Regions from separate parts of the Pseudohongiella sp. SYSU M77423 genome, predicted to be linked through region 2. Evidence: predicted binding sites of a transcription regulator. Region 2 holds the regulator's gene; each other region holds the start of a gene.

Region 1 (5,185 bases), on a different contig from region 2:
TCGCCTGCGAACAGCAGGCCGTGCACGCTGGCAACGCCTTTCACATCCGCGCCCGAGCGCGCAAGCTCAAGCACTGACATACCGCCAAAGCAGTAACCCATGGCCCCCATATTGCTGTCGTCTACCTGCGACAGTTTGCGTGCCGCCGCCAGGGCCGCCAACATGCGGCCACGTAAAAGCGCACGGTCTTCCACGAATGGCTTCATCAGTGCCGAATTACCTTCGACATCACCCTCTTTGCCAAACTTGCCTTTGCCGTAGACGTCCACCGCAAATCCCACATAACCCAGCTCGGCCATGCGCTCGGCACCAGCACAGGCGTAGGCACGGCGCCCGGTCCAGTCATGCGCCACCAGCACACATGGGCGCGGCTCTTTGGCGTCCTCATCGTAAGCCACATAGGCTTCCAGGACGACATCTCCATCCTGATATTCGATATATTCTGTCTTCAGCATGGTCGGGGCCTCCGCAACGGCTACAGTTGCTCCATAATTTTTTCTGCCGCGCTGACATTGACGCCGGCACCGTCCTCAACCGCCAGATGCTCGATCACGCCATCATTGACGATCATCGCGTAGCGGCGACTGCGGGTACCCATTCCGAAACCACTGGCATCCATCGTCAGGCCCAGCGCCTTGCTGAACTCTGCATTGCCATCAGCGAGCATCAGTATTTCGTCAGCATTCTGGCTTTTGCCCCAGGCGTCCATGACAAACGCGTCATTTACGGCAACGCAGGCGATCGTGTCGACGCCTTTAGCCTTGATCTTGTCAGCATTGACGACGTAACCAGGCAGGTGGGTCACGGTGCAGCCAGGTGTAAAAGCGCCCGGAACGGCGAACAGCACAACTTTTTTGCCTGCGAATACTGCATCGGTGCTGATACTCTCGGGGCCGTCTTTGCCCATTACTTTTAGTGTCGCTGCTGGAATCTTGTCACCTTTGTTAACGCTCATGTGCACCTCGCATGGATTGTTGAATGAGAAACTTGAATCGGGAAAGCTGAGTTATTCAGCACAGGCTTTCGAGTGTAGCAAATTCACCTGAGAGTCGATACGGAGCTGAACGGCTAGCGGATGATCTGGCGGACCCAGTCAATGTGCTGCCCGATGCGTTCATAGACAACCCGGGCGCCATAACGCCCCCAGCGCTGCCCCTGGTCAATTTCACCCACGGCTATGCCGGCGAGCTGCCATTCACCCTGTTCCAGCACAAGTGCTGGTCCACCGCTGTCCCCCAGACCGGGAATACCCTCAAGAGGCAATGCGGTACTTGCAGGTCCAGCAGGGTCATCAAAATAAAAATGCAGCCGGGCAGCTGCCTCATCCACGCGATTGGCGGCGCGTCGCAGTCTGCCATCATTAAAACGCTGACCACTGCTGCCGAAACCGGCATAACCCCAGCCGACAAAACTCATCTCCCGGCCCTGCTCAGCATCGCCCTGATACAAGGGTATGGGCGCAACCTCTGCCACAGGACTATCAAGGTAGAGCAGAGCCAGGTCCACCTCACCAGCACTGTTCAGCGGGCCCGCCTGGCCTGGCCAGTGGGGGTGAAAGTGGACTCTGGTAACCGTGTGAGATTGTTTATTGATCTGCACGGGGTGGCCAAGTGTGTCGTCCTTTACATCCATGCCGACCTGCTCTATGCAGTGAGCGGCCGTGATGGCCCAACGCGCCGCGATAAGCGTTGCCACACAGGTCTTGCTGCGCTCATCCTCAAGTAGCGGAAAGATTGCCGGATACTCTGATTCACTGGCGAGATAGCGCGTGTATCCGGTATCATGACGCATCATTATGGCATTGGCAGGCAAGCTGACCACACACAACAGGGTCGCCATCTGTAGATTTATGCGTTTCAGCCAGGAGGTTGCCATGAGCGATTCAGAAAAACCCGAACGTGAATATGAACAATCTGGTTTGTACCCGGAGAACGGCAAAGCGTTTCGAATCTGGGCACTGCTGGGCTGGCTTGGGGTAGTCGTTGCGGCACTGGCCGGTGTGGCTGCGCTGCTCGACATCATGCTGCTGTAATCAACAGCCGGGCTGTTCACCAACCCTCATCACCCGGGCGCCGAACTAACGCCTCGGTCTCTTGCCGGGGCGCAATACCGGCATTTCCCGCTTTTTGCCGACACTGCCGATAATTTTTGCCAATCGGTAAGCAATTACAATAACCGCGATGATAATGAAGGCCAGAATACTGACGATCAACCACTGCTCGTGCGTCCAGCTGCCTGGACTAAGCCAAACTTCCGCCATGCAATCTCCTGATTTCCTGCTGTGTCACTTACCGCCGTTGCAGGCTGGGTTAACAGCCCCGGTGACAACGAATTATGAATGATATACCCCGGCTTCGCCAGTGCAGCACCCGGGTACACTCTGATACTCAATTTTTTTTGAAACTGGCCGCTAACAGAAAAGTAGCCGTTACGACAACGACAGGATTAATTCATGAACGCAAGCCAAGCGCTGGCCGTTGACGCCAACCAGCACGATGAAGAGCTGCCGCGCAACGTCATCAAACACGTCAGTTTTGCACTGGGTGAAGAAACCTACGCGATCAATGCTGCACGGGTAAATGAGGTGCTTCGCTACACCGAAATCACACCCGTGCCGGGCGCTCCCGGTTTCATCCTGGGCATTATCAACCTGCGCGGCAATGTTGTGACTGTCATCGACGCACGCACGGTGTTTGCCCTGCCAGGGCGCGATGTAACCTCACAGTCGCGGATTATCGTGGTCGAGGTTGAAGACTTCATCGTGGGGGTGCTGGTGGATCGAGTCGCCGCCGTCGTCGACCTCGACGAAACAGCCATGGAAATTGCCCCCAACACTGGACAGGATGCCTCAGCCAGATTCATCCAGGGTGTCTACAACCAGGAAGACCTGCTGCTGATTCTGGTTGGTTTTGACCGGATTGTTGAGTTGTTGCCAAGGTAACAGGACTGGCTGCGTGGCCCTGCAGGCCGCTCAGCCGGATGTGTAACGCAGCACTGTTGCCAGCAGGTTTTCAAGCTCCCGCAATCGCTCATCGGTATCATCCAGCTCCAGCAGTCGCTGCTTGTCGTCGGCGGGCACCGGCAACAGCTCGGCCAGTCGCCAGGCGACCTGTCGCTGATCGCGCATATCGATTTCCAGCCCCAGATTCTCCACCAGCGGGTGCACCATCAGGTCTTTCAGTAGATCCACCAGATGTGCCTGATCATCGCTGGGCTCAATCGCAGGCTGGCCCACAAAATCTGTATCAGCCCACTCGACTGTAGCCATCAGGACTTTATCTGCCCGAGGCCAGCATTCCTGCACGCGAAACTTGCGTGTGCCTTCAACCGTGATACCCAACAGGCCGTTTGGCAGCTTGTCCCAGTCTACTATGCGGGCATACGTGCCAGTGCGGTGGACCTGCTGACTGGTGCCGGCCCGGACCGTCTCCTCACCTTTTTTCAGCAGGCAGATACCAAAACCACTGTCGCTGCGCAGGCACTGGCTCACGAGGTCCAGATAGCGCTGTTCGAATATCTGCAACGGCAGTCTTCCACCCGGAAACAATACCGAGCGGAGAGGAAACAGTGGAATCAGTTCATGCTTGTCCACAGCGATTTCTCCTGTTGGCGACCAGGGCTTTAGGTCGTGGTCCGAGCACAGACTCTGGCCCTATGATTCTTCAAGCTCGGCGCCTGCTGAATTTCTCGACGCCAGCGCATTGAGCAGCAAACGGTGGATGCCACCAAATCCCCCGTTGCTCATGATGACGATATGATCACCTGCGCGCGAGTAGTTGGCCAGATAATTGACTATATCGTCCACCTGATTGAAGGCCAGTGCCGGCACGGGGCTTTCATTGACCAGTTGCTCAACATCCAGGCCAGAATTATCCGCGGCCATCCACAACACCATGTCTGCGTGTTGAGTGGATGCACCCAGCGTGCTTTGATGAACGCCAAGCTTCATGGTTGCGGAGCGTGGCTCGATGACTGCGATCAATCTGGCGCCCGGCGTGCTGCCCAGCGACTTGCGCATGCCATCGAGCGTTGTTTCGATGGCAGTTGGATGATGCGCAAAATCATCATATACATACACACCCTGTACCTCGCCAAGCAACTCCATGCGTCGTTTGACGCTCTGAAACGCCGACAGCGCCTCGCAGGCGACGCCAATATCGATACCGACGTGATAGGCGGCGGCCACCGCAGCCAGCGCATTAAAGGCGTTATGGCGCCCGGTCAGTTGCCACTCTATAACCGCCCTGCTGTTGCTGCCTTGCGGGCCGGTTCTGTGGATTTCACACACCTTGCCGTCGGGGCTGAGCAACTCGACCTGCCAGCCTATGCCCGATCGATCGGCGCGTTCCTGCCCCTGCCAGTCAAGGTACTGCACGGGCGTCCAGCACCCCTGATTGAACACCTGCTCAAGGGCCGTAATGTCACTGGGACAGACGATGAGCCCATCAGACGGCACCGTGCGCAGCAAATGGTGAAACTGTCGCTGGATAGCCGCCAGATCCGGGAAAATGTCGGCATGGTCGAACTCAAGATTATTCAGAATCAGTGTTCGGGGATGGTAATGAACAAACTTCGAGCGCTTGTCGAAGAAGGCGCTGTCATACTCATCCGCCTCGACAACAAAAAAATCACTGCCTCCGAGTCGGGCCGAGGACGGCAGATTCTTGAGAACACCACCAATCAGATAACCTGGCTGCATACCGGCAAATTCCAGAATCCATGCCAGCATGGCGCTGGTGGTGGTCTTGCCATGGGTACCAGCGACTGCCAGCACCCACTTGCCCGGCAATACATAACGGGACAGAAATTCGGGACCAGAGCAGTAAGGCAGACCGCGGTTCAGCACATACTCGACACTGGGATTGCCGCGTGACATGGCATTGCCGATGACCACCAGGTCAGGGTGCGGCTGCAGATGGCCAGGATCAAAACCCTCGTGCAAGGCGATACCCTGCTGCTCAAGCTGCGTGCTCATGGGCGGGTACACATTGGCGTCCGAGCCGCTCACCTGCATGCCCAGCTCCTTGGCCAGAATGGCCAGGCTGCCCATGAATGTGCCGCAAATACCCAGAATATGAATTCGCATAAGTGATCCTGTACGCTAATATCCCTAATGTAGCATCCTGTCGACGATCAGGATAAATCCAACAAGACAGTCATTGCCGAATGATATCGCTGACCGACT
Region 2 (5,185 bases):
GTGACCGCTTCCCGAACGCAGGATCCGACCGCTTTGACGGCAGCTGTCCGGGTTTCTCTGGCGCGTGTGATCGTCCAGGGTATTTATGGAAACCGTTCGGAATTGCCGGTTATTACGCTGGATCCTTCGCTGGAACAGATATTGCTTAAAGCAGTACAGCAGGCGATGCAGCATGGTGACGGATCGGCGGAAGAGAACGTGGTTATTGAGCCTGGCATCGCAGAAAGGCTGCAGCAGTCACTGATTCAGGCTGCGCAGCGGCAGGAAATTGCCGGCAATCCTGCCGTTCTGCTGGTTGCCGCGCCGCTGCGTCCGACGCTGAGTCGATTCGTGAGATTTACCACGTCAGGGGTACGGGTGTTGTCCTATCAGGAAATTCCGGACAACAAGCAAATCACCATTGTCGCCACACTGGGACAATGACAGAAACAACATTGAGATCGAAGAGGGCAGAGCATGCAGCTTAAGAAATTCGTGGCCAAAGATATGCGCAAAGCACTGATGGACGTGCGCCAGGCATTTGGTGAAGATGCGGCTATTCTGTCAACCCGCAGCGTTGAGGGCGGTGTTGAGGTGGTGGCCACGCCTGCGCCGGCCTCGCCTGACAAAGCGGCGGAGTTTAATGCTGCCAATGAGCCTTCGGTCAGCAAAGCGGAATTTGGCGCCATGCGCTCTGAACTGAACAGCATTCGCAGCCTGCTGCAGCAGCGCCTGAATGGACTGGCCTGGGATCAGTTTGCCCGCCAGACACCAGCTCAGGCTGCGATCTGGGAGCGACTTGTGGCGATGGGCCTGCCCGGCAATATCAATCAGCGGCTGCTGGATCTGGCAGGCCAGGCCCGCACGCTGGATCAACTCTGGCGCCAGACCTTATCGGCGCTGGTCAAAATGACGCCGGTACACAGTGCCGATCCTGTCAGCACCGGCGGCATTTTTGCCTTCCTGGGTCCGACCGGCGCTGGTAAAACGACCACCATCGCCAAACTTGCCACCAGGTTTGTGCTGGCGAATGGTCCGGAAGAGGTTGCGCTGGTTACCACGGACAGCTTCCGACTGGCTGCCCACGAGCAACTGCGCACGCTGGGTCGCATACTTGGCGTAACGGTACGGATTGTTGATAATCAGCATTCACTGGGCGATACGCTGCAGAGTCTGGCCCACAAGCGTCTGGTTTTGATCGATACAGCAGGTCTGCCATCGCGGCATCCGGAGCAGCAGCGACAATTGTCTGAGCTGGCTGACCAGCCACAGGTTCAAAACTGGGTGGTACTGCCTTGCACGGCTCAGGGCCAGGTGCTGCAGGCGGCGTGGAAAACCTGTTCGACGGCAGGCGTGTCAGGGTGTATTCTGACACACTTGGATGAAGCCTGTGTGATGGGCGAGGCGTTGGCGCTGTGTATTGATCGCGCCGTGCCAGTAGTATACGAAACATTTGGCCAGGCCATCCCCGATGACCTGGCTGTGGCGACTGCGCAGGCGCTCGTCAAACGGGCGGTGGCACTGGGTCGGGCTCAGGCCGCGACGCCCGTGGATCGCGCACGCGTCATGAACAATTTTGGCAGCCAGCCGCCGAGCAGAGCGGCCGCAGCAAAACGTGCCGCGATTTAGGGGCACGGGCTGATCAGGTAGGAGATTTATAGGGATGCATCCCATACAGGTACTGGCAGTAACCGGCGGCAAGGGCGGTGTCGGAAAAACCAGTATTTCGGTGAATTTAAGTCTGGCAATGGCCCAGGCTGGCAGACGTGTGGTTTTGATGGATGCCGACCTGGGACTGGCGAACGTTGACATCCTGATGGGCGTCAAGGCCGACAAGACCATTGCCGAGGTCATGGCGGGAGTCTGTGATCTGCGCGATGTCATGATCGAGACGCAGGGCATCAAGATCATTCCGGCATCATCTGGTGTACAGACGCTGGTCAATATGGGCGCCAATCAGCATGCGGGCATCATTCATGCCTTCAGCGATCTGTCCGATGAGCTTGATGTACTGGTCATCGACACGGCGGCTGGCATCTCTGACTCCGTGGTCAGTTTTGTGCGCGCGGCGCAGGAAGTGCTGGTTGTTGTGTGCGATGAGCCCTCGTCGATGACGGACGCTTACGCACTGGTCAAGTTGCTGAACCGTGATTGCCAGTTGCGCGATTTCCGGATTCTGGCGAATATGACAAGATCGCCACAGGAAGGTCGCAACCTGTTCAATCGGTTTGCGGCAGTTACCAGCAAGTTTCTGGATGTTAATCTGCGGTATGCCGGTGACATCCCCTTTGATGAGACAGTACGCAAGGCCGTGCAGCGACAGAAGCCAGTGCTTTTGAGCTATCCGGGCGGCAGAGCGGCTGATGGATACCGACGTCTGGCGTCGGAAGTGCTGGGTTGGCCGGTGCGAACTGAGGCAACTGGTCAGTTGGAATTTTTTGTGGAACGACTTGTACAGGGCATGGCCTGAGATATGGGTGCAACACTTTATCAGGACGTTCAAGTAGCCGGGGCAGACGACCTGGTCATACAGCATGCGCCGCTGGTGAAGCGGATTGCGCACCATCTGTTGATGCGTATGCCATCCAGCGTGCAGCTCGACGATCTGATCCAGTCAGGCATGATTGGCCTGCTGGAAGCTGCCCGTAAGTATGATGTCAGCAAGGGAGCCAGTTTTGAAACCTATGCAGGCATTCGAATTCGCGGTGCCATGCTGGACGAAATCAGGCGCGGCGACTGGGCACCGCGGTCTGTACACCGCAAGAACCGGCAGGTAGCCGAAGCCGTCAAGGCCATTGAGGCGCGCACCGGCACTGACGCCAAAGATCATGAGATTGCTGCCGAAATGGGTGTCGATCTCGATACCTACTACACCATTCTACAGGATGCCAGTGGCAGCCGCCTGTTCAGCTTTGATGATCTGACGCAGGGTGGTGATGATTCCTCGATCGAAGTAGCCTCGGGTGAAGTATCCGGTCCCTCGGAAGAGCTGCAGGAGGATAACTTCCGTGAGCATCTGTCCGAAGCCATAGATGGGCTGCCCGAGCGCGAAAAGCTGGTCCTTGCCCTGTATTATGACGAAGAACTGAATCTCAAGGAGATTGGCGAGGTTCTGGGTGTCAGCGAATCCAGGGTCAGCCAGATCCATTCCCAGGCCGCCCTGCGGCTTCGTTCGCGTCTTCAGGAATGGCGTTGAGCCCCTTCCGTCCGCTAAAATTGCATTAATTGCACTTATTTAGCAGTTCGCTCTAAATTTTTTCACTTTCCAAGCGATAACATTGCCAGGGGAAACCATATTGTTCAGGTTGCCCCCGGACAGATTTCATGACCTGGAGGCGGTTTTGGACAAAAACATGAAGATTCTCATTGTTGATGACTTCTCAACAATGCGTCGAATTATCAAAAACCTGTTGCGGGATCTTGGTTTTACCAATACAGCCGAAGCTGATGACGGCAACTCCGCCCTGCCCATGTTGGAAAACGGAAGTTTTGACTTCCTGATTACCGACTGGAACATGCCAGGCATGACCGGAATCGATCTGCTGAAGGCTGTGCGGGCCAGCGAGAAGCTGCGCGGACTGCCTGTGCTGATGGTAACCGCGGAGGCCAAACGGGATCAGATCATTGCGGCTGCGCAGGCAGGGGTCAATGGCTACGTAGTTAAACCTTTTACGGCTGCTGCGCTGGAGGAGAAGATCGAAAAGATCTTTGAGCGCATTGAAGCCACCAGCTGAGGGACCGTCAATGGCTGAGATAGACCAGGAACGCTACGAGTTGCTCTATCGTGAAGTGGGGCGCCTGACCCGGGCCCTGCACAACGCCATCCGCGACTTTCACGTTGGCATTAACGTGACAGGCAGCGCCGAGGTTGAACACGAACTGTCTGAGATGGCGGACGCCCGAAGCCGGCTTAACTACGTTATCAAGATGACAGAAGAAGCCGCCAACAAGACCATGGATCGGGTGGATGACTCGATCCCGATTATTCAGAGCATGGTGGAGCAGAGCAATGAGGTTGGTGATCGCTGGGCTCAGTACGTCGCCTCTCGCTCTTGCTCCGATGATGAGAAAAAGCTTTTTGAAGACGTGAGTGGCCTGCTGTCACGCGTCAATTCGGAAGGCAGTGGCCTGCACGGCAACCTGACCGACATTTTGATGGCACAGGGATTTCAGGATCTTAGCGGTCAGGTGATCAAGCGCGTCATCGGTCTGGTCAGTGATGTGGAAAAAAGCCTGGTTAATCTGGTCAAGCTGGCCAGCAGTGTTGAAGAAGTAGCCGGGATTGAACGAGTGGTGCAAGTTAACGATCCGAAAGAGGATGCTGAACGGCGCCTGCGTGCTGAAGGCCCGCAGACAAAAACCAGTCAGGATGTTGTTTCGGGTCAGGATGATGTAGACGATCTGTTATCCAGCCTGGGTTTTTGACTAACGCAACAGCGGGCAGCTGATAACGCTCAGGTAGAAAAGGTGGACAACATGAGTTTTTTTGACGACGAAGAGATTCTTGAGGATTTTCTGGTTGAAGCCGGAGAAATTCTCGAACAGCTCTCTGAACAGCTGGTCCAGTTGGAAAAACAACCGGATGACAAGAACCTGTTGAACGCCATTTTTCGCGGTTTTCACACCGTCAAAGGAGGCGCCGGCTTCCTTCAGTTGAATGCCATGGTGGATTGCTGCCATGTCACCGAAAACCTGTTTGACAATCTGCGCAACGGTCACCGCAAAGTAACGGCCGAGCTGATGGATGTGGTACTGCAGGCGCTGGACACCGTTAATGGCATGTTTGCCCAGGTCAAGGAGGGGCAGGCTCCTGATCCAGCCCCCCAGGCTTTGCTTGATGCACTGCAGGCCCTGGCCAGCGGCGAAGATATCACAGAGCCGCTGGCTGACAATCCCGAACCCGTTGCTGAAGAAAGCACGGACGATATGAGTGATGAGGAATTTGACCAGCTGCTGGCCTCTCTCGACTCTGCTGATATCGCGGCGGACGCCGAAGGCAGCATCAGTGCCAGCGACGACGAAGAAATCACTGAAGAAGAATTTGAAGCACTGTTGGATCAGTTGCAGGGCAAAACGCCAGAGCCTTCAGCTGCAAAGGAAGTATCTCCCGAGAAGCCGGCCGATACCGCGAAGCAGTCCGTCGGCTCGTCCAGCCAGCCATCGGCTGACGAAAGCTCATTAGAGCCTGCAGAAACAGAGCAGAGCG
Region 3 (5,185 bases), on a different contig from region 2:
ATTCACTGCCGAAACGGTTTGAGGTCATTTCAAAGCGCGACTGATCACTGTTGTATGTCACGGTTACCGAGTTTGCAGTCTCGATCAGTTCGCTGCTGCTGTTTACCTGCCGTTGAATTTCCTCAGCCAACAGTTCTGCCGTGGCATAAGTACCCTCGGTCAGATCGATACTGACTTCTCGGCTGTTCACAAAAATATTGAAGCTGTTATTGGCATCAGTAATGTCGATATTGCCTGCCGCCAGAGCCGATACGCCTATGCCCTGATAGCGTCCGGCCTCTGCCATGCGCGTAATTTCCAGGCTGTAACTACCCGGCTGGGTCGCACTGCTGGCAGAGACATAGGAGACGTTTTCATCACTCGGAATGCCAGTGGTGGCAAACAGGGCAGTAATCGCCTTCGGATCTGCCTGAAACGCCTCCTGGAAGGCGGAGCGGTCAAACTCCATCATGTAGTCATTGAACTGGTTGGTCGTCACACCGACTTCTGCCAGCGAGCCATAGGTGGAGCCCAGCGAAAAAGAGCGCAGCGCAGAGTTAACCTGGTTCATGATCGTGCGAATACCACGATCACCGGTAAGCACGCTGCCCTGGCCGTTTTCTCCGGCATCCGGGTTAAAGGCGGTCAGCACATCAGTCATGGTTTTCAGCGCGTTGTAGCTATCAACAACGCCCTGCACCTTATCCATCAGGTCTGACGGATCTTTGCTGATGGTCAGGCTTGCGGGACCTGCAGACACGCCTTTCAGATTCAGTGTCACACCGGGGATGACGCCACCCACCAGATTGCTGTTTCGGGTGATGGCCAGACCGTTTACTGTAAATTCGGCATCCTGGGCCAGCTGGGTCTGCTGCATATCCTGGCTGCCCAGATTGTAGTTGAAGGCACCCAGCGATGCAGACCCGGTGGCAGTGATCTCCATACTGTTGTTGGCGCCACCGTCGGTTGAGGTAAACAGCAGGCGAAACCCGGTGCCATCATCAACAATTGTGGCCTGCACACCAATCTTGGCCTTGTTGACGGCATCGCGGATGCCAGCGAGCGTGTTGTTGCTGCTGTTAATCGTGATCGAGCGTGACTGCTTGTCTGGGTTGACCGTAAAGCCCTGATAGGCACTGGCCCCTTCAAACTCGGTTGTACCAAAACGGAATGTCAGACTGCCGACGCCAATGGCCTCGGTGGTAGACTCATAGCTCTGGGTTGCCAGGGTATGTTGCTGAGCCAGCTTTTGAACATTGATACTGTAGTTGCCATCAACGGCAACGCTACTGGCTGTTGCGGTGAGCACTGAGTCATTGCTGCTATTGGCCTGGCTCGCATTAAACGCAGACACACTGTTGAGCTGTTTGACCGAGGTATTGAAGGTCGCCAGCATGCTTCTGACTTCACCAAATGCCGACAGACGGGCTTCCGCAATATCCTGGTCACGATCCAGTCGTGCCGTGGCAGGCGCGCGCTCTGCCTCGACCAGCTGCTCAAGCAGATCGCTGGTAAGCAGTCCAGAACCAATACCCAGAGACTGAATTGTTGCCATATGTATGAAGCCGTTTTGATTGCGGTGCGTTTGTTGATCCTGAGCTCTGCAAAGCAAATTTCACGCCAGCAGCCTCAGGCCCGCCAATACAGGCGATTCAGTACTTATGTCGACCTGCTGCGGAGAATCTTGACCTTTGTAGCGGCAAAACCTTGCCGCCAACTGACAGGTCAATGTGCTGGTCAGGCAGGACAGTCAGGGATTGTGACTGAATCCACATAGGGCTAGAATCTCAGGCTCGACCTAGGAGAAGAAGCTATGTTCAATAGACCCTACACCCTCGCCTGCACTGCGGTTTTGTGTGCTGCACTGCTGCCCTTCGGCGCCCTGGCGCAGGAAGATGATTATGTGGTACCGCGCACCTGGGATGGCGCACCTGATTTGCAGGGTGTCTGGCGAAACGCCACTGTCACACCGCTGACCCGTCCCCGCGAACTGGGCGAACGACGTGCCTATACCCGCGAGGAGGCCTTCCAGCTGGAGCGCGCCGCGCAACTGGAAGTCGAGCAGGACAATGAGCCGCTGGACCCAAATCGCCCGCCACCTCCAGCTGAGGACCTCCCTCCAGTCGGCAACTACGACCTGTTCTGGACGGATCGTGGTATGTTCATGCCGACTATCGACGGCGAATACCGCACCTCCATCATCATTGATCCACCCAATGGTCAATTGCCCGGTTATACCGAGGAATTTCTGGCTGCGCGTGCGGAGGAACGGGCAACTGGTCCCGATCCCTTTGACGGCCCTGAGGGACGCGGTGTCGGCGAGCGCTGCCTGCTGGCATTCGGCTCCAACTCCGGGCCACCCATGCTGCCAGTTATGTACAACAGCCACTACCAGATCGTGCAGTCCCCGGGCTACGTGGTGATTGTTGTGGAGATGGTTCACGATGCGCGCATCATTCCCATACAGGATGAACATGACCCGCATGCTGACGTATTGAACAAGTGGATGGGCGATTCAATCGGTCGCTGGGAAGGTGACACGCTGGTTGTGGAAACCCGTCACTTCAACCCCTGGCAGAGCTTCAGAGGGGCGTCAGAAAACCTGACAGTCACTGAACGCTTCAGACGCGTCGCAGACGGCAAGATCATCTACTCGTTCACTGTGGATGATCCGACCGTGTTCGAGTCCAGCTTCACCGGTGAACTGGCGCTGACTGCGTATGATGACCCGCTGTACGAGTACGCCTGCCACGAAGGCAATTATGCCCTGGCCGGTACACTGGCAGGCGCCCGCCTGGCAGAACAGGAAGAACGCGAGGCTGCGCAGGAGGACTGAGGTCCCCTGCCGCCGCCCCGGCGCACTAATCAGTATCCCGACCGGGATCAAATGAAAATCAAACCTGGGTTTTAAACAGCGAGATGGACTCTTCGGAGTCCAGCTTGCGCGCCAGCTCCAGGGCTTCCTGCGAATCAAACTGACGCAGCACCTGGCGTGACTCACGATCAACCACCGTCACCGAGGGCTCCAGACTTTCTGCATCGATATCAAATATCAAATCGCGCTTTACCGTCTGCACGTACTCATTAAGGCGCGTGACAGCGCGTTCCAATGCCTCATCGTCGGCAAGTGGCTCATCAGCTGCGGATGGGTCTGTCGACCTCGCTGGACGGCTCTGGGAGCGATTTTCGCTGTCTCTTGAAGTATTGTGTTGCTGGCCGGACGGATTCTCCTGTTGACGCTTGTGCTGACCAGAAGATTCTTCGTCGTATTTGTCCTGCAACGGGTTGTGGGAAGGGTTGGCATCAAGGTCGTTGTCCACCGATTCCACGGACTTGACCTTATCCCTGGCCACCAAAGCGGGCTGGAATCGGGTAATACTGATCTCACTCACAGCACATCTCCCAAACTCGCTCCACGTCCTTTACGTTACCCGGGCACAAAAAAGTCCGCCCGGCTTCTACCGTATTATCGGTAGTCACCGGGCGGACTTTAGGGTCTCAGCTTACTTTTTGAGAATTAACCCAGAAGCTGCAGAACCTGCTGGCTGGAAGCGTTAGCCTGGGCCAGCATGGACACACCAGCCTGCTGCAGCGCCTGGTTACGGGCCAGGTTGGCTGCTTCAGCCGCGAAGTCCGCGTCCTGGATACGAGAGTTGGCAGCTGAGAACTTCTCGGAAGTTGCTGACAGGTTCTCGATGGTAGCAGAGAAACGGTTCTGTACCGCACCCAGCTCAGAACGTGCTTTGGTGATTGAACCCAGCGCGTTGTCGATTGTAGCCAGCGCGTCAGTTGCACCCTTCTGAGTAGACAGGTCTACCTCAGTCAGACGCTGACCAGTTTCGGCACCACCGTAAGTGCCAGCTTCAAAGCCAGCAGCTTCCAGAGCAGAATTACCATTCTCGCCAGCGCTGACTGTGAACTGACCGCCAGACTTCAGGGTCACTGTTGAGTAGGTAGTAACGGCTACTGTGTCGGCATCAGTTGTAGCTGTTGCATAGTCAGCAGCACCAACAGCAGAGGCGTTCAAACCAAACATCGCTGCGCTCGGACCTGCACCGGTGTTAGCAGCTGCATCGTTATCAAGAGCCATCACGATGTTGCGGCCATCTTCTGCGGTCAAAGTGAGACCTTGACCGTTGTCCTCAGCGACAACACCAGTTTGTCCGCTGACAGAGTTAATCTGCGACACAGCGTAGGCACGGTTCTCTTCCGCAGTGCCCTGCACTGTCATGGAGATATCGACGCCATTGATGGTCAGAGTACCGGTATCACCGATTGAGCCAGCAGGTGTAGCAGTGGTAGTACCTTCAACTACGTTAGCATTGGCAGTCGCGGTAACACCTGTTGCATCAGAAACTCGGTTGATAGCCTCTGCTTTGGAGATTGCAGAGCCTGTTTTTGCGCTCGAGTCTGCACCATTGTAAGAAGCGGTGTCATAGCTGGCGTAAGCAGCCCCTACGCTGATGCCATTGATTACCAGGTCACCAGAAGCAAGTGACGCGCTGGCTGAGCCAAGTGCGTTTGTCGCGCTAACCTGTTCAGTTGATGTCGCTGACTCACCTGCGGAGTAGTTACCAGCGGTGAAACCAGCGTTAGCAACGTTACTACCACCGATTTCGATGCTGTTAACACCAGACTGTGCGACCAGCGTCACGCCACCCGTGTAAGTACCGGCTGCTGCCAGACCAGTGGTTGCCTCGTCAAGCGTTGTAAAGCTCAATTCGATATTGCGACCATCGGCTGCTGCCAGAGTAACACCCAGGTTGTCGTCGCCAGAGTCGATCGCAGTAACACCTGTCAGGTCTGATTGCGCATTAATTGCTGCAACAACAGATGCACGGCTGGAGGCTGCGTCGTCGCTGGTATCAATAGCAATTGAAGTACCGTTGATGGTAACTGAACCAGAAGTAGCTGACGCCGTCATTGCGGAGCCGGCTGCGATGTTGGTATCAACAACTGCTGTTACACCAGACTCATCAGATACACGGTTGATGGCTGCCGCTTTTGCGATAGCACTGGTATTAGCAGCATCTGTAGACGCTGAGTCGTCAGAGGCACGGGTAGCGCCGACAGAAACACCATTGATAGTCAGTTCACCATTCTGCAGGGCTGAACTGGTCGCTGATGAAGTCACGCCGTTCTGGGCTGCAACACCCAATGAGTCAGCGCTCAGTTTGCCGATAGTAACATTGATGGTTTCACCAGC
Region 4 (5,185 bases), on a different contig from region 2:
GACATCCTCTCCGCGCGCGTTTACGACGTCGCCATAGAAAGCCCGGTGCATGAAGCAGCGTCTTTGTCCAAACGACTGCAGAACCGCATCATGCTAAAACGAGAGGACATGCAACCCGTATTCAGCTTCAAGTTGCGCGGTGCCTTCAACCGGATGTCACAATTGAGCGAGGAGGCTGCGGCACGCGGTGTAATCGCTGCCAGCGCCGGTAACCACGCGCAGGGGATTGCACTGGCTGGCGCTTCGCTGGGCATTAAAACCATCATTGTCATGCCAGTGACCACACCTGCCATCAAAATTAACGCCGTGCGCAGCCGCGGTGGCGACGTTCTGCTGCACGGTGATACCTACAACGATGCCGCCGACTACGCCATGAAACTGGTGCAGAAGCATGGTTATACCTTTGTTCACGCCTTTGACGACAAGGCCGTCATTGCTGGTCAGGGTACCGTCGGTGTGGAAATCCTGCGGCAGCACAGCGGTCCGCTGGACGCCGTGTTTGTACCTGTCGGTGGCGGCGGACTGATGGCAGGCATGGCTGCCTATATCAAATACATTCGGCCGGATATCCGCATGATAGCGGTTGAAGCAGAGGACTCTGCCTGTCTGAAGGCCGCCATGGCCGCAGGCCGTCGTGTCAAACTCTCGCAGGTTGGCCTGTTTGCAGATGGTGTGGCCGTGAATCAGGTCGGCAAGAACACATTTGGCATTCTGCGCCAGTGTGTTGATGAAGTTATCACCGTCAATACCGACGAGATCTGTGCGGCCATCAAGGACATCTTTGATGATACGCGCACCGTCACTGAGCCTGCAGGGGCTTTGGGTATCGCCGGCATCAAAAAGTACGTGCAGCAGCATCAGGTAAACGGGCAGACCCTGATGGCTGTCGTGACGGGCGCTAATGTTAATTTCGATCGTCTGCGGCATATCGCTGAGCGCGCAGAGCTGGGTGAGTCGCGCGAAGCCGTGCTGGCCGTCACCATCAATGAACGGCCCGGCAGTTTTAGAGAGTTCTCGAAAATTCTGGGGCGACGCAATATCACCGAGTTCAACTATCGTTACGGCGACTCTCATGCGGCACAGATTTTTGTCGGTATTGAAGTCGCCGACGGCGAATCCGGTCGCCAGGCACTGCTTGAGGAGTTGTCAGAACGTGGACTTAAGGCCCATGACATGACCACCAACGAAGCGGCCAAGGTGCATATCCGCCATATGGTCGGCGGGCGCAGCCATCAGGTAGCCAACGAGCGCGTTATTCGCTTTGAATTTCCTGAGCGGCCCGGAGCGCTGATGAAGTTCCTCGATTTGCTCGGCGGGCGCTGGAACATCTCCATGTTCCACTACAGGAACCACGGAGCTGCCTACGGCCGGGTGATGGCGGGAATTCAAGTACCGCCTTCCGATGACAAAGCCTTTCTGCAATTTCTGCGGGAGATCAATTACCCCTGGCAGGACGAAACGCAGAATATTGCCTATCGCATGTTCCTGGGCAGCCCCTGACAGCCGAGTGCCCCGAATTTATACCTGTTCGGCAGGCATTGCGCCGTTGCCTGGATCGGCTGACGCAGATGCTGCGCCAGCCGGCTGAAGGCTGTTAACCCAGGTAAGAGCAGCAGTAGTCGGTCACACTCAATACTTTGATGTCAAAGGCTGAATTGGCAGGTACTTCAAAGCTGTCGCCAGCCCCTACTTTGCGCCACAGATCTTCGCCTGGCAGCAGCACTTCTACTTCGCCCGCCTGAATCTCCATGATTTCTTTTTTCTCAGTGCCGAAGCGGTAGTCGCCCGGCATCATAATGCCCAGAGTCTTAATATCGCCATTGGCGAATTCAACAATGCGGCTGGTCACATTGCCGTCGAAGTAGATATTGGCGGCCTTGACCACAGTTACATTCTCAAATTTGCTCATCATTAATGTTCCATTGATGTTGGGAAAACGGCTGTTAAGCCAGTAAAAGTGCTTATCGATCAGTTCTATACGGTGCCCAGCGGCTGGCCCATTCGGACAGTCAGGTCTGGATCCATATCCTTTGCGAAGCTCGCCATGCCAGGTCCAAAAACCGCGATCACGGTAGAACCCAGTTTGAAACGACCCACCTCGGCGCCGCGAGCCAGCATGACAGGCGGGCTGTGTTCGGTGTACGAGGTACGCAGCAGGCCATGTCGGGCCGGCGCTGCCTGCCCGGCCCAGACGGTATCGATGCCTGCAACAATCATTGCACCGACCAGCACCAGCGCCATCGGTCCATGGTCAGTGTCAAATACACACACCAGACGTTCATTGCGGGCGAACAGCCGATCGACGCCTTCCGCGGTGACTTTGTTGACTGAGAAAAGACGCCCCGGCACGTAAACAGTTTCACGCAATACGCCCGCCAGGGGCATATGAAAACGGTGATAGTCGCGTGGTGCCAGGTAGATTGTTGCAAACGATCCGTCCTGGAATTGCTCTGCCAGGGCAGCGTCACCACCCAGTAAGGCCTGTAGCGAGAAATGGCGCCCTTTTGCCTGCAGGAGCTGGTCGTGCTCGATGGCACCGAATTGACTCAGCTGCCCGTCGGCTGGACTGACGATGAGACGCTCGTCCGCAGGCAAAGGCCGGGCGTCAGCCTTGAGCGCTCTGGTAAAAAAAGCATTGAAGCAATCAAAAGCCAGGGGATCGGATTGCTCGGCCTCGCTCATATCAATCTGATAGCGATGAGAGAACCAGCGAATAAAGGTGTTTTTGACGGGTGCCCAGCGACATGCGGCCAGTTTGCCAACCAGGCGCGAAATCAGATGCTGAGGCACGAGGTGCTGCAACCATATAAACAAAGTGTCTTTCATAGCGTCCATACTGCCAGATCGTCGGTCGCATCCAAAGGGCGGTAAAGCTTAATGGAATGTGATCGAGTTTGCATCATTGGCTGTAGAAATTAATGATTTCGCGCCAGCGTCCGATGTAATAGAAGCGAGCCGATTGCTTTGATCCCGTGAGGAGTCCGTACAGGTCATGTTGTTTATAATTGGAGTGGTGGTTGTCTGCGCCAGTGTTGCCGGCGGTTATATCATGCATGGTGGCGTACTGGGTGTGCTGTGGCAGCCATCGGAGTTCATCATTATTCTGGGGGCCGCGTTCGGTGCCTTCCTGATCGCCAACAGTATGCACCTGGTGAAAGAGACCGGCAAACGCCTGCCACGTGCGATTCTCGGGCAGGCAGTCAACGACAAGGTCTATCTGGATCTGTTAAGCCTGCTTTTCGATGTATTCAACAAAGCAAGACGCGAAGGCATGATGTCTATCGAGGGCGACATCGAGTCGCCGGCTGAAAGCGGCATTTTTACGCAATACCCCAGCATCCTCAAAGACAAGCGCGTCATCGAGTTTCTTGCTGACAACCTGCGCATCATGACCACCAGTAACATGGCCCCGCACGAAATCGAAGCCATGATTGATACTGAAATCGAGACCCAGATGCATGAGCTCAGTGAGCCCGCACATGCAATGCACCGGATTGCGGATGGCCTGCCAGGCTTTGGCATCGTGGCCGCGATTCTCGGTATCGTGATCACCATGCAGAAACTGGGCGGCCCGCCAGAGGCGCTGGGCGCCAGTGTAGCGGCGGCTCTGGTGGGAACCTTCGTCGGTATCTTCGTGGCCTATGGGTTTATTGGGCCGATGAGTAACCGCCTGCAGGAAGTGGCGGATGCCGAGATCAAGATGTTTGAGTGCATAAAAGCTGCAATTGTGGCCACCTCCAATGGCCTGCCGCCGCAACTTGCCGTCGAATTTGCACGTAAAACGCTGTACTCGGGTGATCGCCCCAGCTTCTTCGAACTGGAAGAGCATATCCGCAGCCGTTGATCATTTGGATATCAGGTAAGAATTTTGGAAAAGTCCGAACAGACAATAGTCATCAAGCGTGTCAAGAAAGGCGGCGGAGGTCATCACGGTGGCTCCTGGAAGATCGCGTTTGCTGACTTCGCACTGGCACTGATGGCCTTTTTCCTGGTGTTGTGGCTGATCGAAAGTACCACTGACCTTGAGAAGATGGTCATTGCCGGCTACTTCTCCGACCCACGCAGTCTGGCAAGCACTGGTGACGGCGGTACGCCCTACGTGCTGGATATGGGTGGCACACCGCTAATGTTGCCAAACCAGGGCACGAATCCAGCCGTTGTCCGCGACGACGAAGAACCCTACGTCGAGGCTTCCAATGAGCTGGAAAATCTGGAGATGATCGAGATGGCGCGTCTGCGCCAGGTCGAAATGCTGGAAAGCCTAAAAGGTCAGGTTGAAAATCTGGTGGCCGGTAATCAGGCGTTTGAATGGTTCGATGAATCGGCGACAGTGGAAGTGACCGAAGATGGCTTGAGTATTCAGATCGTTGATCGTGAGAACCGGCCCCTGTTTGCGCTGGGCTCGAGTGAGATGATGCCCTACGCCAGGCAGGTGCTGTGGTCGATGGCAGGTATTCTCGATGAAGTTCCCAACAAGATCAGTATCTATGGGCACACAGACAGCGTGCCCTTTGGTGATAATGGTGGTCAATACACCAACTGGGAGCTGTCGTCTGATAGAGCCAATTCGGCGCGCCGGGCGCTGGTTGAGGGTGGACTCGAATACGAGCGCTTTGCCCAGATCATTGGTATGGGGTCGTCACTGCCTTTATACGATGATGCTCCCGAGGATCCCGCCAACCGCCGTATCGTGATCATGGTATTGAATGAGCTGGCCGAACAGCGCATTCAGGACGGCACGCGTGACTCAGAGCTTAACGGTGTCGCGCCGCCGGATGAGGTGCTGCCTGATGGCGATGCGCCGGAAATTTTCTGATAGATCTGTCTGATAACCCCACGCCGGGAGGGGCTCAACGCTCTTCCCGCAAACTTTCCAGCACCTGATGATAGCTGGCCAGTCGCGCTTCGCTGACCTGCCCGGCATCGACAGCTGCCAGTAGCGCACAGCCTGGCTCGTGAACATGCAGGCAGTCCCGGAATCGACACAGCTCAATGTGTGGACGGAACTCAACATATCCATAAGCCAGAGAATGAGGCTCAATATGCCAGAGCCCGAATTCCCGAATGCCTGGTGAATCGATGAGATCACCGCTGCCTGGAAGATGGTAGAGTCGCGTTGCGGTGGTGGTGTGTGTGCCTTTCTCGTGCCCGACAGACAATTCGCCGACCTCGGCCAGATTGTCAG

The links. Region 2 encodes FliA, which starts transcription of late flagellar genes. Its sites were predicted from a motif close to CTAAAGTTTNNNNNNNNNNNGCCGNTAA; they were not measured.
Region 1: the regulator FliA is predicted to act here: its motif matches at 2,387-2,414, upstream of QGM61_RS02210 (chemotaxis protein CheW).
Region 3: the regulator FliA is predicted to act here: its motif matches at 1,641-1,668, upstream of fliD (flagellar filament capping protein FliD).
Region 4: the regulator FliA is predicted to act here: its motif matches at 2,916-2,943, upstream of motA (flagellar motor stator protein MotA).

What each region holds. Positions count from the first base shown of each region.
Region 1 is NZ_JARYTH010000001.1:504,018-509,202, forward strand. It holds gene QGM61_RS02185 (dienelactone hydrolase family protein) at 1-455, opposite strand, end outside; gene QGM61_RS02190 (peroxiredoxin) at 476-955, opposite strand; gene QGM61_RS02195 (S1 family peptidase) at 1,069-1,875, opposite strand; gene QGM61_RS02200 (hypothetical protein) at 1,874-2,032, shown strand; gene QGM61_RS02205 (hypothetical protein) at 2,078-2,260, opposite strand; gene QGM61_RS02210 (chemotaxis protein CheW) at 2,453-2,941, shown strand; gene QGM61_RS02215 (LON peptidase substrate-binding domain-containing protein) at 2,972-3,592, opposite strand; gene mpl (UDP-N-acetylmuramate:L-alanyl-gamma-D-glutamyl-meso-diaminopimelate ligase) at 3,653-5,086, opposite strand; gene QGM61_RS02225 (TIGR02444 family protein) at 5,167-5,185, shown strand, end outside.
Region 2 is NZ_JARYTH010000002.1:58,093-63,277, forward strand. It holds gene flhA (flagellar biosynthesis protein FlhA) at 1-423, shown strand, start outside; gene flhF (flagellar biosynthesis protein FlhF) at 457-1,608, shown strand; gene QGM61_RS04070 (MinD/ParA family protein) at 1,637-2,449, shown strand; gene QGM61_RS04075 (RNA polymerase sigma factor FliA) at 2,453-3,175, shown strand; gene cheY (chemotaxis response regulator CheY) at 3,321-3,713, shown strand; gene QGM61_RS04085 (protein phosphatase CheZ) at 3,724-4,404, shown strand; gene QGM61_RS04090 (chemotaxis protein CheA) at 4,456-5,185, shown strand, end outside.
Region 3 is NZ_JARYTH010000006.1:162,330-167,514, reverse strand. It holds gene fliD (flagellar filament capping protein FliD) at 1-1,534, opposite strand, end outside; gene QGM61_RS13750 (hypothetical protein) at 1,793-2,815, shown strand; gene QGM61_RS13745 (flagellar protein FlaG) at 2,874-3,371, opposite strand; gene QGM61_RS13740 (flagellin) at 3,497-5,185, opposite strand, start outside.
Region 4 is NZ_JARYTH010000004.1:96,490-101,674, reverse strand. It holds gene ilvA (threonine ammonia-lyase, biosynthetic) at 1-1,500, shown strand, start outside; gene QGM61_RS10090 (pyrimidine/purine nucleoside phosphorylase) at 1,595-1,912, opposite strand; gene asd (archaetidylserine decarboxylase) at 1,975-2,826, opposite strand; gene motA (flagellar motor stator protein MotA) at 2,993-3,844, shown strand; gene motB (flagellar motor protein MotB) at 3,869-4,816, shown strand; gene rsgA (small ribosomal subunit biogenesis GTPase RsgA) at 4,851-5,185, opposite strand, start outside.